3 regions of the Paenibacillus dendritiformis genome follow, and region 2 is predicted to be linked to each of the others. Evidence: riboswitches for the same ligand, from Rfam matches in the RefSeq annotation. Region 2 holds a riboswitch; each other region holds the start of a gene.
What was found. Region 2 has a riboswitch for cyclic di-AMP ahead of L6439_RS05895 (TrkH family potassium uptake protein). Riboswitches for the same ligand answer to the same signal wherever they lie in the genome.
Positions count from the first base shown of each region.

Region 1 (5,272 bases), 2.1 Mb from region 2:
GTTTCCCAGATGCGCGTGCCCTCGTTCCCTGGACGCGGTTGTAAGGTCAGTCCTTTGGAGGCGATGCCGCCAAGCTGATTGATATCATAGTATCGGGCATATTCCTGCCCGAAGCCGAATGTGCCGGAAGCCATGACAAGCGGGTTTTTGAATTCAATTCCCGCCACATTACACGCTAAGCTTCTCATGCCACGCCACCTCCTGTGCCTGAAATACAGGTCCGTCTGAGCAGACCTTGCGGTTGCCGCTTGCCGTTCTCACGGAGCACCCGTAGCAGGCTCCAATGCCGCAAGCCATTCTCTTCTCCAGTGAGACGAACAGCTTCGTCTCCAACCCTTCCGCCATGCGGGCAGCCGCCTCCATCATTCTTAGCGGCCCGCATACAAAAATATTGTCGTATTGCTTCATATCGACTTCAAGAAGCATATTCGCATCGACCCGGACGACAAGCTCGCTCGCATAGGGAACGAACGCTTCCGTCATATAAGAAGCCCCCCGGAATCCGAGATAAATATCCGGCTTGTCCAGCTGTCTCGCCGTGTACAGCAGGGGCGCGATGCCGATGCCTCCGCCGAGTAACGCGGTCTTTCCCTCCACTTCGGGAAAACCGTTGCCAAACGGCCCCTCAAGCTGAATCGAATCGCCCGGGCGAAGGCTGGCGAACCGGGCCGTTCCTTCGCCGCCGGCTTTGTAGAGAAATTGGATAGAGCCCGGCTCCAAATTGTGAATACTTATCGGGCGTGACAGAACTGGATAATGGTTCCATGCCCGGAGCATATAGAATTGCCCCATCCGCCCCGCAAAAGCGCCTTCTACTGTCATGAGATAAACATCTTGAGCTATCTGATTGTTGGTAAGAATCTTATGCACGTGTTTGCTCCTTTGTTCACCTTTAGCAATTCTACTATGCCTGTAACGGCGCCATTCCTCTGTGACGCAGGTCACGTTCGGCATAAATCGGGCCCAGAACGGACATAACAAGAAGACAGGTGCAATCGGGAAAGGAGGAAGATCATTGCGGACAAAACAGATATGCTGCCTGCTGGTATGCCTGGTAGTGGTGGCCGGCTGCTTTCCGCGTTCCCACCAGGCGGCCCCGGATCCGAAGCTGAATTCATTGGAAACGGACCAGCCACCTTCAGAGATGGCACGACAGCCAAGCCAGGAAGCGGCGCAACGAGCTGAGACAGGCCAGCGCACGATCTCCTTCGTCCTGCAGGACAAGCCGCATCCTCTGCCGCATCAGCCCCTGCCTTTGCCCAAGTTCCACTTGACAATGAAGGGAGCTGCCAAAACGGAAGGCGCTAAGGAAAAAGTCGAATCCGACTCCTTGGTACGGAAGAGTGCAGTACAGAATTCCGCCATGAAACAAAAGGAGCCACCGATCCCGGAGCCAGCTCAATCCGCTTCGCAGAACACTAAATCCGGAATAAGCCAGCACCATTTGAGCCTGGCGCAACTCCGAATGAAATACCCGCATATTTTCAAGCTTCATGGCTCTAAGCGCGGACTGCGCCGGGTAGCCCTTACCTTCGATGATGTCCCTGATAACCGGATAACCCCGCTTGTGCTCGACATTTTGCGGGAGCATAACATTCGCGCTACCTTCTTCCTCGTGGGCTCTCGGGCCAAAGCCCATCCCGACCTGGTTCGGCGAATCGTCCGGGAAGGCCATATTATCGGCAATCATTCTTACAGCCATCCCTTGATGACCAAGCTGTCACTTCCTGCCTTCGAGCAGCAAGTGAAGGATGCGGAACGGGTAATTGAAGAGATAATTGGTTACAAGCCAAGATTTTATCGCCCTCCCTTCGGGGAAATCAATGAAGAGCAGTTAAAGTGGGCAGGGGATCACGGCTATCTGGTCGTCAATTGGGACGTCGATTCCAACGACTGGCGGGGCTTGAACGCCAGAGAAGTATATAACAACGTAATCAACGCCGTCAGACCCGGCTCAATCGTCCTTCAACATGCCGGGGGAAGCAAGCAAAACGGTTACTTGCAAGGAACGGTCAAAGCCCTGCCCTCCATCATCAAGGAATTGAAGAAGCAGCGTTACCGTTTTGTCACCGTGCCCGAGCTGCTCCAGGACCGGAAAGATAAAAAAGACAATTGAAGCCCTGAAATGCAAAAACAACCCCTGCCACAAGATGGACAGGGGTTGAATGATGTTGATATGAATTATGAAATTATATATACTTCGACATTCTGAATGCCGAAAGTGCTGCCGGTCTTCTTGCTGACAGGCACGAAAATATCAAGCCGGTTGCCATTGATGGCGCCGCCGATATCGCGAGCTTCCGCGATGAATCCGCCTTGCGGCAGATGCTTGAACTGATAGCCGGTAATGAACAGCTTTGTTCCCAATGGAATCTTCTTCGGATCCACGGCTACCGTCCCCAGCTTCAATGGGTTGCCGAAGTAATCGACTGCGCCCCATTTTCCGTTTTCACTCGCATGGGCCGTATATGCCGTGGCCTTCATGTTCAATTTCTTTTTATAGGTCATCTCCTTGCCGGAGACGGTAAGTACGTTATTCTTAGCAGCTTGCGGAGCCTGCTTCGCTTTCTCCTGCACTTGCTCCTTAACCGCCGATGCCTTTTCCGCAGCAGCTGCCGGCTCGTCCGCTGCTGCTGCAGCCTTACCCGCTGCCGATGCGGTCTCATCCATGTCCGCTTCTATCAAAGCAGCGTTCTGATCTTCCACCGCAAGACCTTGCAAGGTCTTTTTCGGAAGCTCCAGCTTCAACCCTCCATAAATATTCCGAGCATCGATGTTCGGGTTCGCCTTCATCAAGACGTCCAGATCAATATTATGCTTCTTCGCTAGAGAGTAAAAAGTGTCCCCGTCTTGGGCGATGTAAGGCTCAGCATATGCCGGCATGATTTGAAATACAAGATTTAATCCCAGCACTGCCGCTGCAAGCTTTAATGTCGTTCTTTTCCGCATATGGTGTATGTTCCTCCTTAAGCTAGCCTGCGAGGTTAGTTGTCGGATTCGGGTCAAGGAGTACCCTACATGCTGGCCACCCGCCAGTTCTGATTCACCCCAAGGCGCTCATCCCGTTGTGAAATGAACACCGGTCAATCATCCCCCGTACTATGTTCGGCTCGAATTGCAGCATATCACAATTTTGTAACCTGTGCGCATGCAGTTAATGGAAATTAAGCCACAACATGCTTCAGAATCCTATGAACTGGGCCAAAATGACTTATGAAATCGCTTCATTCCGTCCATAAGGAATCAGGTATGTAACAAAATTGTAACCAGCGATTACTACTATATCATAGATTACAAATTTGTAAACAGTTTTGCCCCTTCCTCATATTGGTGATGTCTAATTTCCTGTTGGCACGCGGCTTGCTCGTACTGTCCCCCTCTGTCGGCAGTTCGCTGCCTTAGGGACATTCTCCCGTTGCGTCAGGTAGCTCGCTGTCTTTGGGACACTCTCCCGTTGCGTCAAGTAATTGGCTACCTTTAGACCACTCTCCCATTCCATGAGGCAGCTCGCTGCCTTTGGACCACTCTCCCATTCCATCATCTCCCATTCCGTCAGGTAGCTCACAACCTTTGTTGCCCTGGCCCGTCAGGAGATACGATGATTTTGAAGCGGCTTCTGAAGAATAGCCGAGCTGGCATGAAACAGAGCGCCTTTAACTTCAATCCCAGCTTAGGTGCGATACTGCTTATAAGGAACCAACACGCACTATTCCACTGCCTGCTCCATGGGGATACTGCCCATAAGGAATCTACACGCACTATTCCGCTGCCTGCTCCATGGGGATACTGCTCGTAAGGAGCCAACACTCACTAATCCACTGCCTGCTCCATGGAGATACTGCTCATAAGGAACCAACACGCACTATTACCTACCTGCTCCATAGGGATACTGCTCATAAGGAACCAACAAGCACTATTACGCTGCCTGCTCCATGGGGATATTGCCCATAAGGAACCAACACGCATTATTCCACTGCCTGCTCCATGGGGATACTGCTCATAAGGAACCAACACGTACTATTACGCTGCCTGCTCCATGGGGATACTTCTCGTAAGGAGCAGCACGCAATCTCCTGATTGTCTGGCATCAGGATAGTGTTCTTAAGAGAAAGGGATTTTTTGACTGTGGAAAAAGGGGATTATGGGCGGCGCTTCATTTTCAGATGAGAGGAACGTACTTTCTGCATTTCCGGCGCACGTGCAAAAGCCAGCCGGAAGCACCGGCTGGCTCTGTTTTGGAGGGTCAATGGGTAACCGGCTCCATTGATTTTTTAGTTGTGTCTTTTCGCGTGCATCGTGCATTTAAAGAACCTGTCCGAGGAATTCCTGTGTGCGGGGGTGCTGCGGCGCAGCGAACAATTGCTGCGGCGGTCCCTGCTCGACGATATGCCCCCCATCCATGAACACGATGCGATCTCCGACCTCGCGAGCGAACCCCATCTCATGCGTTACGATCACCATCGTCATCCCGTCACGGGCGAGCGACTTCATTACTTCCAGCACTTCGCCGACCATCTCGGGATCCAGGGCGGATGTCGGCTCGTCGAAGAGCATGACATGCGGCTCCATCGCCAATGCCCGGGCAATGGCAATCCGCTGCTTCTGTCCGCCGGACAACTGGTCTGGGTAAGCAGATGCCTTGTCCGCCAATCCGACCTTCTTCAAAAGCTCCATCGCGGTCGCCTCTGCTTGCGCCTTGCTCTTCCCTTTCACTTTAATGGGAGCCAGCGTAATGTTGTCCATCACCGACATATGCGGGAACAGATTGAAGGATTGAAATACCATGCCCATTTTGGTGCGCGTTGCGTTAATATCATGCTTTTTGTCATTAATTTTTAGGCCTTCGAACAGAATATCGCCCGCGGTCGGCGTCTCCAGCAAATTGAGACAGCGGAGAAAGGTGCTCTTGCCCGAGCCGCTCGGCCCGATCACAACGACGACTTCCCCTTGCTCGATCGTCATGTTCAAGCCATTCAAAATGCTCAGCTCTCCGTACGATTTATGCAGGTCACGAATTTCGATCATTCTTTTTCAACTTCCTTTCCAGAAGGCCGATTGCCTTAGACAATGGAATCGTCAGCACGAGGTACATCATAGCTGCTCCAAGGAGGGGTCCCATAGCCGTATACGTCTTGCTGCGGATAATATCTGTCTGGAACATAATGTCCATGATTCCGATCAGGCTGACAATCGAGCTCTCCTTGATAATGGTGACGAACTCGTTCCCAATTGCCGGAATGACTGTACGGAATGCCTGCGGCAAAATAATATA
Region 1 is NZ_AP025344.1:3,477,346-3,482,617, forward strand. Features, by position in the region: gene L6439_RS15285 (dihydroorotate dehydrogenase) at 1-188, opposite strand, end outside; gene L6439_RS15290 (dihydroorotate dehydrogenase electron transfer subunit) at 169-870, opposite strand; gene L6439_RS15295 (polysaccharide deacetylase family protein) at 1,016-2,116, shown strand; gene L6439_RS15300 (3D domain-containing protein) at 2,182-2,949, opposite strand; cyclic di-AMP (ydaO/yuaA leader) riboswitch at 2,958-3,133, opposite strand; gene L6439_RS15305 (amino acid ABC transporter ATP-binding protein) at 4,303-5,025, opposite strand; gene L6439_RS15310 (amino acid ABC transporter permease) at 5,009-5,272, opposite strand, start outside.
Region 1: linked by a shared signal. The riboswitch ahead of L6439_RS15300 (3D domain-containing protein) and the one ahead of L6439_RS05895 (TrkH family potassium uptake protein) in region 2 are both predicted to bind cyclic di-AMP.

Region 2 (5,272 bases):
GCGTCCAAGCGTCTCAACCTGTCCCAGCCCGCGCTCTCCCGCCAGATCGCGAAGCTGGAGAGCGAGCTCGGCGTCGATCTGTTCATCCGGAACGGCAAGCGGCTGGAACTGACCCGGGTCGGCCAGATTACGTATGAATTCGCGCTCGACATCCGCAACCGGCAGCTAGATTTCTTGAAATCGATTGCGGATTACAAGATCGAAGGCCATGCCTCCGTGACGATCGGGGCGAGCCTGACGACGCTCCAGACGACGCTGCCGCTATTTGTTTCATTATTTGTAGAAAAATATCCGGAAGCGCAATTGAAAACCGTAACCGGCAAGACGCACGAGATTATTTCCTTCATCCGCGATCAAAAGGTCGATGTCGGATTGGTTGCCGACGCGATCCGCGATCCGAGCCTCGTCTGCCTTCCCCTGTTCTCCGACCATTTGGAGCTCGTCGTGCCGCGGGAGCATGAGCTCGCCTCTGGCAATCCAGGCTCGATTACTTGGCTGAACGGGCTTCCTATGCTGCTGTTCTCCAAAGGCACCTGGTACCGCAAGCTGATCGACGATCTGTTCCGTCGCCACCGCATCGTGCCCGATATCCGGATGGAGATCGACTCCTTCGAAGCGATCGTCCGCCTGCTGTCCCCTTGCCATGCCGCGGCGCTTCTCCCCAAATCATACTTGCGCTCCGAATGGCTGGACGACAACGGGCTTGTCGCCATTCATTTGAAGGAGTTGGTCCAGACGGAGCGTATCACGTCGCTTGTCTATTCGAAGCAGGCCGCTCTCAGTCTGACCGCCAGGAGGTTCATTGAAGAGACGGCCCGGTCCGCCTCCGGGTGGAATGTCCAATCGAAGCAGGAATAAGGGAGGATGTGTCGAATCATATTTTGTTACATATAGAGAGACACGAGACCCGATATGTTCATGCATGATGGGGAAATCTAGGAGGTAGATACGATGAAAGTATGCAATCGATGCGGCGAACCGCTGCAGGAGAACGAGGTACATACGTGCCGCGTCCAGGACGGGCGGCCGGCGGAGGAAGGCGCTGCAGCCTCGCCGGATCGGCGTGAGACGGCCGCCGCGGCGGAGCAGCCATTCGCCGCCCGTCATCCTCAGGAGCCTGTCCAGGCGCCGGGGCCATCCGGGCCGAATATCGATATGGCACGCGTGGTCCGTCTGATGAAGGAGCCGCAAGCCGCAAGTTACATGACGACGGGAGCCGATTATTGGTACGGCGTCATCGGGGCTGCCGCGTCCGCAATTGGATTTGCGCTTTTCGGCTATCTGTTCCTGAACCAATTTGCGAAGGTTATATTCGGCTCCCTGCCGTTCGGTTTTGGCAGCACGACTCTGCCGTTTTCGTATTTCCTGCAGCTCATGCTGCTCCATCTCGCCGCCTTGGCCGCCCTCTTCGGCTCGCTCTACTTCGTGAACCGATGGAAAGGCGGGCGGAAGCTTGACGCCAAGACCTTCTTCGTGCAATTAGCCGCGATGCAGATGCCTTACGGGCCTATCTATGCAGTGGCCGGAATCATTGCGCTGCTGACATTCTATTCCTTGGCGCTCGCCATAGCCGGTCTGGCCTGGCTCGTATCGGTCATGATGACCATCTATGAATCGCTGGAGCAGGCCCAAGTGTCGCGGAACAACCGCTTCGTATATATGCTGGCCGGCCTCAGCGGCTACTTCCTGCTCTTATTGATCATGACTAAAATTCTGTTCTAATCCTGCCCGGAATATAACAAAGCCCTCCGCCGTAATGGCAAGGAGGGCTTTGTGGTATCTACTTGCGCTTCCCGATCTGATCCTCGAATTGATCGATCTGGGCGTTCGTCCCGATGACGACCATGACGTCCTCGTCCTGGAGGACATCCTCGGCCGATGGAGCAATAATGACGCCGTTCGGCTTATGCAGCGCCACGATGCTGCAGCCGTACCGGGCTCTCGGGTTGACATCCTTGAGCGTTTTGCCGCACAAGCTGCCGGGAACACTCAGCTCCGCAATCGTGTAGTCTTTGGACAACTCGATATAATCGAGAAGGTTCGGCGATACCAGCTGATGGGCGACCCGGATCCCCATATCCCGTTCCGGATAGATGACCCGATCGACGCCGATTCGCTCCAGCACGCGCCCATGCAGCTCCGAGACGGCTTTGGCCACCACTTTTTTGACGCCAAGCTCCTTCATTTGGATGCTGACGAGAATGCTTGTCTGCAGATCATTTCCAATCGCGACAATCGCGCAATCGAAGTTACGGATGCCGAGCGAACGAAGCACATCCTCATCCGCCGCATCGGCAACGACGGCGTGCGTCAAGACGTTGTTCATCTCCGACACCACCTCTTCATCCTTGTCGATCCCCAACACCTGATGGCCAAGCTCGACCAGCTCCTGCGCCAGACTCGACCCGAATCTGCCCATCCCCACGACTGCAAATTGCTGTAACTCCATGTTCGTATTGCTCCTTCGCCCATTACTCTTCTTCTATAGGTAACCCCGGAATGCAGACCGATTATCCAATCGTAATTTTGCCCTCCGGGTGCTTGTATAGCTCACGTTCGCTTTTCGGGCCTAAGGCATAGGCCAGCGTAATCGGACCGAGCCGGCCCGCGAACATCATCAGACAGATCAATATTTTGCCGACCACCGTCAAATCAGTCGTCAACCCCGCCGTCAACCCGACGGTGCCGAAGGCCGAGGTCGTCTCGAACAAGATCATCAAAAAGGGATGATCCTCAGTCGTGGACAAGACCATCGTTACTCCGATCACCATGAACAAGGCCATCAATGTGATCGTGACCGCCTTAAAGATCCGGTCTTTGCCCAGACGATGACGGAAGATGACGATGTCCTCCTTCCCCCGAATCATCGTGATGACGGCGCCGATCAGAATAGCGAACGTCGTCGTCTTGATTCCGCCTCCCGTGGAGCCGGGAGACGCGCCGATGAACATCAGCACGACAAGGAAGAACTGCGTCGCCTGCCGCATCGCCCCGATATCGACGGTGTTCGCCCCGGCGGTCCGCGGACTCACCGATTGGAAAAAGGCCGCCCACATCTTCTGCCAGCCGTTCAGACTGCCCAGCGTCGCCGGGTTCGTGAACTCGAAGACGAAAATGACGATGGCGCCCAATGCGATGAGCAAGCCCGTCATCGTCAACACGACCTTGGAATGCAGCGCCAGCCTGCGGGTGCGCCGATACTCCGTCACATCGGACAGGACGATGAAGCCGAGTCCGCCCAGAACGATCAGCAGCATCGCGACAATATTGACGATCGGGTCGCCCACATACAGGGTCAGGCTGGTGAACGGTCCAGATACGGAGCCGAACAGATCGAACCCGGCGTTATTGAATAGCGATATCGCGTGAAAAATGCCGAAGTACAATGCCTTGCCGAACGGCAAGTCACAGGCCCAGCGCAACGTGAACAGAACCGCCGCCGCCCCTTCGATGCTGAACGCGTACAGCAGTACCTTGCGAATCAGGCGAACGATCCCCTCCATGCTGCCCTGATTCAGCGCTTCCTGCAAAATGAGCCGTTCCTTCAGCGAAATACGCTTGCGGAAGGCAAGAGCGAACAGCGTCGCCATCGTCATGAAGCCAAGTCCGCCGACCTGAATCAGCGTAATAATGATAATTTGCCCGAATAAGGTGAAATGCGTGCCCGTATCCACCACGACAAGCCCCGTCACGCATGTGGCCGAAGTGGCTGTGAACAGCGCGTCGATGAAGGGGAGAGGCTGGCCGTCCGCATTGGCTATCGGAAGCATCAGCAGCAGCGCCCCGATGAGAATAATCGTCCCGAACCCCATAACCAGAATTCGCGGCGGGGTGAGCTGCCATCGGGATGCTTTTTTTATGGATTTCATCGAATTCACCTCATTTTCAGCACGAAAAAAAGCACTGGAGATCCAATGCTAACGCTGGTATCCTGACGTTCAATGCCTACGAGGTTAGCTGACGGATTCGGGCGCGTTCAGGCCGCCCTATTTGCATTCGATCCTTCATGCGGATCGCGCAAAATTCACCCCAATGATCGGGTCCCCCGCTTTCGTCTTCACGAAATTCGGCCGTATTGAATTCATAACGAGATTATATACGTTTCATGACAGGGGCACAAAGTCCATGCAGGCACAAAATGAACAAAAAATACAGGAAAAAGTCTTCAAATAGCGCTTACATCCTATCCCAATCTCCCACTGCGTCTTTCGCGCTTGCTATTTCAGCTTGTAGCTGATTTCTTCCACAATTTGCATGCCTGGACTTTCCGGCAAGAGAGTGGATACAATAATGATAAGCACCGGAATTGTGAACGGAGGTCGCGCTATGCCTGTGTCCCATCGCGTAACGAAACGCCTATTGCTGGCTTCGATCATTGGATTTATAGTGTTTGTGCTCCTGCAGATTGTTATTCCTTCGCTTCAGGAAGCGAGCCGGACCGGGCCAGAGCAAGAGCGAGCGCTTCTGACGAAGCGCCAGGCTGCCGAGCGGGCGCTAGAGTATGTGAAGGGCGAGCCGTGGAGAAGCCGGATCGTCCTGTCGGAACAAGAGCCTACCGTCGTCTACAAGACCGACAGACTCGCCTCCGGCTATATCAACCGGGAAAGGCTGGCGGACAGCTATGCTCCTTGGGACAACCAGGCCCCGATAGACATTTATCAAGTCCTGCTGGAAGCCGCGGCCCCGGACGGGAAAGGCATTTTTAAGGTTGACGTACATATGACGAGCGGCAGCGTAGTGGGATATGAATTGGCCGCCGTACCGGGAAGTCTGCGGCCGGAGGCTCCGGCGCTCGACGAAATGACGGCGCGGCCGCTTGCCGCCCGCGAGCTGAACGCGCTTGGCTGGGACCCATCCAAGCTGATGCCGCAGAGCGTCGACCCCTCTTGGCCGGATGAGCTTCGATATACCGTCAAGGAAGGCGAGATCGGCGCGGCCCGGCTAGAGCTGTCCGTTCGCATGCGCGGAGATCGCGTCGTGGCGCTGCATCCCGTCTGGAAAGTTCCGGGCGACTATGAGGCCCTAGATCAGGCTCAGGCCGAGACAGCCGGCTCGGTGTACCGCATCGGCTACCGGTGGATCTCGTTCGTGTTCAGCATACTCGCCCTATGGGCCTGCATCTACTACCGTCGGCAGATCCGCTTCCGCTCGGGCACGCTGATCGCGCTCTCGCTCCTGTCGTGCGCCATCTCTGTGCTTCATCTATGGAATATCATGCCCGGACTGGCCGTCCTGCAGTTCGGAGTGCCCCGCACGGAACTGAACCTTACTG
Region 2 is NZ_AP025344.1:1,339,308-1,344,579, reverse strand. Features, by position in the region: gene L6439_RS05910 (LysR family transcriptional regulator) at 1-858, shown strand, start outside; gene L6439_RS05905 (hypothetical protein) at 952-1,722, shown strand; gene L6439_RS05900 (potassium channel family protein) at 1,781-2,449, opposite strand; gene L6439_RS05895 (TrkH family potassium uptake protein) at 2,511-3,869, opposite strand; cyclic di-AMP (ydaO/yuaA leader) riboswitch at 3,928-4,082, opposite strand; gene L6439_RS05890 (CPBP family intramembrane glutamic endopeptidase) at 4,327-5,272, shown strand, end outside.

Region 3 (5,272 bases), 1.6 Mb from region 2:
CGTTTTGGCCTTGATTGGACATTCTACCCGCAGATAGTGACCTAGAATTTGTTAGATGCGGAATGAGAGAGGCATTCGCAAGGCAAAGGCTTGAAAATAGGGCCAAGATATATGATACTACAGCGAGAGGGCAGGAAGTGCATTCATGAAGCCTCCTGCTCTACGAAGAGCGAAGCGAGGTAGACATCGTTGAAAGTCATCAAATCCGTACTGGTCTTTCTATTGAGCCTGCTGCTGCTGGCCGGCTGCGGTCTGGACAGCAAGCCGTCCGCCATTCCGGATTCGGGCAAGCAGGAGCTGACCGGCTTCGAAGAGGTTGCGAGCTATATCAAGGCGCACAAGCAATTGCCGGATAACTTCATCACCAAGGAGGAAGCGAGGAGGTTGGGCTGGGATGCCCGCCAAGGCAATCTGCACGAGGCAGCTCCAGGCAAAAGCATCGGCGGCGACATATTTCGCAACCGGGAAGGGAAGCTGCCCAAGAAAAAGGGCAGAATCTGGTATGAAGCGGATATCAACTATACGAAGGGCCATCGTGGAAAGGACAGAATTGTGTTTTCCAACGACGGACTGATCTATAAGACCGAAGACCACTATGAGACGTTCGAACCGATAGAATGAGAAAGGGGGACGCTCCGTGCGCAATGTCGTCTTGGAGGGGAGCTCCATCGAGAGCAAGGAACAGCTCCATGCGTTCCTGCAGGAAGCGCTGGAATTGCCGGAGCATTACGGCCGCAACCTGGATGCGCTCTGGGATTGTCTGACCGGGTATGTCGAGCTGCCGCTAACGGTCACCTGGCTCGATTATGAGGCAAGCGAGCAAAGATTGGGCGAGTACGGCCGCAAGCTGCTGGAGTTGTTCGAGGAGGCGGCCGAGGACATCGAAGGATTTTCGTTTGTCGTCACAGCTTGAATAGACGGACGGAAGGGCCGTGGGCCGTCCAAACAGATAAAGAAACCGTTTCTGGACCAGATGGAGGCATCGCCGCAACCATTTGTGAGGAGACGGTTTTTTTGTGCATTTCGGGAGCCGGGAGCGGTCCAATGAAGCCCGATGTTCCCGCGAAGAGAGGACGCTCTCCCGCCGAAGTAGGATAACCGCGAAAACACGAGCTGCAGCGAGGCAGGCCAAGAAAGGGCCGTTTGTAAGCGCCGCCGTTTCTTTTAATCTTGCCAAAAAGGAGTTTTTCTGCCTTTCCGCTTCCTTTACAAAGCGTGGAGGCAAGCGTAATATACGATTCATGAATTTCAAATATTTTCATTTTACAATCGCTGAGTTTCCGCAAGGAAAGCGGGGGAACCAACGGTGCGGCCTGATCGGTGTGAGAGCCGATCAGCGGCACATGGGGTGAATCCTGAGCGCGGCGCCTAGGGCCGCATCACTCAGGTAGGGCGACTCTCACCGCCCGAATCCGACAGCTAACCTCGTAAGCGTTGTTGAGTGCGGCATTCCGCCACCTGCGGCTGCTGCGCTCATGAGGGGGAGGATGATGAACTTGTGACCATTGCGGCCGCAGGGGGTTCCTCTGCGGTCTTTTTTCATGCCAATTGCACATGATTGTCTGTATCGCTGAATCCCTGCATGGCAGGGAGCGGGGGAACCAACCGGATGTCTGCGGACATTCATGGGGTGAATCCCGGGGCATGCGAAGGCGCGGATGATGCGCCATGTCCCGAGGTAGGGCGACTCTCTCGCCCGAATCCGACAGCTAACCTCGTAAGCGTACCGAGAGAGGCAACGAACGTCGTGAAAGACACGGTTATATTTGCTGTGCCTGGAAGCCGCGAGAAGAGTTCCTCTTGTTGCCGGCTTCTTTTTGTTGCTGTCTCCGGACGAAGAATCGGAGGAGAGAAGAAATGGATCAACAGGAAGTCGTACTGGTGTCTGCGCCCAATGCCGCAGGCGAAGCGTTCGTCAAGCTGCTGCTGGAGAAGGACATTCCCTTCGCCGCCCTGGCGAACAACCGTAGTGAGCTTAAGCGGATGCGCGCTCTTGGCGCTCGCCATCTGATTCTGCTCCATACGTCCGATGAGAAAACATGGGTCATCCCGCAGCTGGCCGTCGGCAAAATCTTTTTATTCGAACGAAGCTTGAATCTGTGCTGCCGTTACCTGCAAATCTGCCGGAGCTGGACGTCGAAGCCGATTTATGTCATCACGGCAAATCAAAATCCGCGGCTTATCTACCGCGGGCTGGGCGCGAACTATGTCATTTACACCTCGAGCCGGAATTATTCGTTCCTGGTAACGGACGAACCGGCCGCTTATTCGTAAGGAGGTATCCGCATGTCTGATCTCGTTATGGCCGTGCTCATTGCTGCGGCATTCGCCCTGTTCTATGGCTTCTTGGCCTGGTGCGGGCGGGTCGTGGATGAAGGAGGAGAGCGCGGATGATTGTCATCGGGATTGTTACTGTTTTTCTCTTCTTATATTTAGGCTATGCTCTGGTTCATCCGGAGAAATTTTGAAGCAATAGAAGGAAATTAAGGGAGGCAAGCTCTATGGACTGGCTGCAAATCGCCGTCGTGCTCCTCGCGCTGTTATTGCTGGTGAAGCCGCTCGGCACTTATATATACGCTGTGTTCTCCAATGAGCCCAATCGCACGGACCGGCTGTTCGGACCGGTGGAGAACGCAATCTACAGATTGGGCGGGCTTGCCCGCCGTCCGGATATGAGCTGGAAAAAATATATGTTCAGCCTGCTTGCCACGAATCTGATGCTCGTCGCGGTTAGCTACGTCATCTTACGGGTCCAGCATCTGCTGCCGCTGAATCCAAACGGAACGGAGCGGATGGAGCACACGCTGGCGTTCAATACGGTCATCAGCTTCATGACCAACACGAATCTGCAGCATTACAGCGGCGAGACGGGATTATCGTATTTCTCGCAAATGGCGGTCATTACGATGATGATGTTCACTTCCGCCGCGACGGGCTTGACGGTGGCGATCGCGTTCATGCGCGGCTTGACGGGCCGGGCCATCGGCAACTTTTTCACCGACTTCGTCAAGGCGCACGTGCGTCTTCTCCTGCCGCTCGCCATCGTGATGGCGTTGGTGCTGGGGGCGCTCAAGGTGCCGCAGACGCTGACTCCGGCGGCGGAAGCGGCGACGCTGGAGGGCGGAACGCAGCATATCGCTGCGGGCCCGGTCGCATCGCTCGTGTCCATTAAGCATCTCGGGACGAACGGCGGCGGCTTCTTCGGCGTCAACTCGTCGCATCCGTTCGAGAATCCGTCTCCGCTCACGAATGTGCTCGAAATCTTGATGATGTGGTGCATTCCCGCCGCGCTTACGTATACATTCGGCCGCTTCGCGTCGAACCGGAAGCAGGGATGGGTTATTTTCAGCGCGATGTCGATTCTGTTCCTGCTATTCCTCAGCCTGGCCTGCTATGCCGAGAGCGCGGGCAATCCCGCATGGAGCGCGCTCGGGGTGGATGCGTCCCAAGGCAATATGGAAGGCAAGGAGGTGCGCTTCGGCATCGCCCAGTCCGCGCTGTTCACGACGGTGACAACCGCCGCGACGACCGGTTCGGTCAACAATATGCACGATACGCTGACCCCGCTGGGCGGATTGGTACCGCTCGCGCAGATGATGCTGAACTGCGTCTTCGGCGGGGATGGCGTCGGGCTGGTGAACATGCTGATGTATGCGATCCTGGCGGTGTTCCTTGCCGGGCTGATGGTCGGGCGCACTCCCGAATTTCTGGGACGGAAGATCGAAGCGAAGGAAATGAAGCTGATTGCGATCGCCATCCTGGCGCATCCGCTTATCATATTGGCGCCGAGCGCGATTGCGTTCGTTACCGATCTGGGCCGGGGGGCCATTACGAATCCGGGCTTCCACGGCATTACCCAGGTCCTGTACGAGTATACGTCCTCCGCCGCCAACAACGGCTCCGGCTTCGAAGGGCTCGGGGACAACACGCCGTTCTGGAATCTGTCGACCGGGCTCGTCATGCTGCTTGGGCGCTACATCTCGATGATCGCTCTGCTTGCGGTAGCCGGATCGCTGCTACGGAAGCAGCCCGTTCCCGAGACGACCGGGACGTTCCGGACCGATAATAAGCTTTTCGTCGGTATTTTGGTTGGAACGGTCCTTATTATCGGGGCGCTTACGTTCCTCCCGGCTGCCGTGCTTGGTCCTATCGCGGAGCATCTGACGCTCCGGAATCTGTGAGGTGAATCGGATATGAATACAGCGAATCGCAAGCGCGTGCTAACGAAGGATATGGTCAAGCAAGCAGGGAAGGATAGCCTTCGGAAGCTGAATCCGGTGACGATGATGAGAAATCCCGTTTTGTTCGTCGTCGAGGCCGGCACCTTCGTCGTCCTGCTGATGCTCTTGTTCCCGGGCTACTTCGGTACGGAGGGAAATATGGGCTTCAATCTGGCCGTGTTCCTGATTCTGTTGTTCACGCTGCTGTTCGCCAATGCCGCAGAGGCGTTGGCGGAGGGGCGGGGCAAGGCCCAGGCGGGATCTCTGAAAAAATCGAAGCAGGACATTGTGGCGAACAAGGTTACGGGACACGGCGTTGCTGCAGTGGCCGCATCGGAGCTGCGCAAGGGAGATATCGTCCTCGTCTCGCAAGGGGAAGTGATTCCCGGTGACGGAGAAGTTATCGAGGGTCTCGCGTCTGTGGACGAATCCGCCATTACGGGGGAATCGGCTCCCGTCATCAAGGAAGCGGGCGGCGATTTCAGCTCGGTAACCGGCGGCACGCGCGTTGTCAGCGATGCCATCAAGGTACGAATCACGAGCGATCCGGGGGATACGTTCCTGGATCGGATGATCTCGCTCGTCGAAGGAGCGAAGCGGCAGAAGACGCCGAATGAGATTGCGCTCCATACGCTGCTGATCAGCTTGACGCTTATTTTCCTGATTGTGGTTGTCACTCTGGCCCCGATCGCGGCCTACCTGAATATTAAGCTCGATGCGGCGGTTCTCATTGCGCTTCTTGTCTGTCTGATTCCGACGACGATCGGCGGGCTGCTGTCTGCCATCGGCGTAGCCGGCATGGACCGGGTGACGCAGTACAATGTGCTGGCGATGTTCGGGAAAGCGGTGGAGGCCGCGGGGGATATCAACACCATGATCCTCGACAAGACCGGAACGATCACCTTCGGCAACCGGATGGCCAGCGAGTTCGTGCCTGTCGGGAATGAACAGCTGCATACCGTGGCCGAATGGGCCGCGATTAGCTCCCTGAACGATGATACGCCTGAAGGCCGCTCCGTGCTGGAGTTGATGAAGAAGGAAAATCTTACGTT
Region 3 is NZ_AP025344.1:2,903,028-2,908,299, forward strand. Features, by position in the region: gene L6439_RS12690 (ribonuclease domain-containing protein) at 190-621, shown strand; gene L6439_RS12695 (barstar family protein) at 638-913, shown strand; cyclic di-AMP (ydaO/yuaA leader) riboswitch at 1,261-1,449, shown strand; cyclic di-AMP (ydaO/yuaA leader) riboswitch at 1,559-1,740, shown strand; gene L6439_RS12705 (hypothetical protein) at 1,858-2,274, shown strand; gene kdpF (K(+)-transporting ATPase subunit F) at 2,391-2,468, shown strand; gene kdpA (potassium-transporting ATPase subunit KdpA) at 2,502-4,181, shown strand; gene kdpB (potassium-transporting ATPase subunit KdpB) at 4,194-5,272, shown strand, end outside.
Region 3: linked by a shared signal. The riboswitch ahead of L6439_RS12705 (hypothetical protein) and the one ahead of L6439_RS05895 (TrkH family potassium uptake protein) in region 2 are both predicted to bind cyclic di-AMP.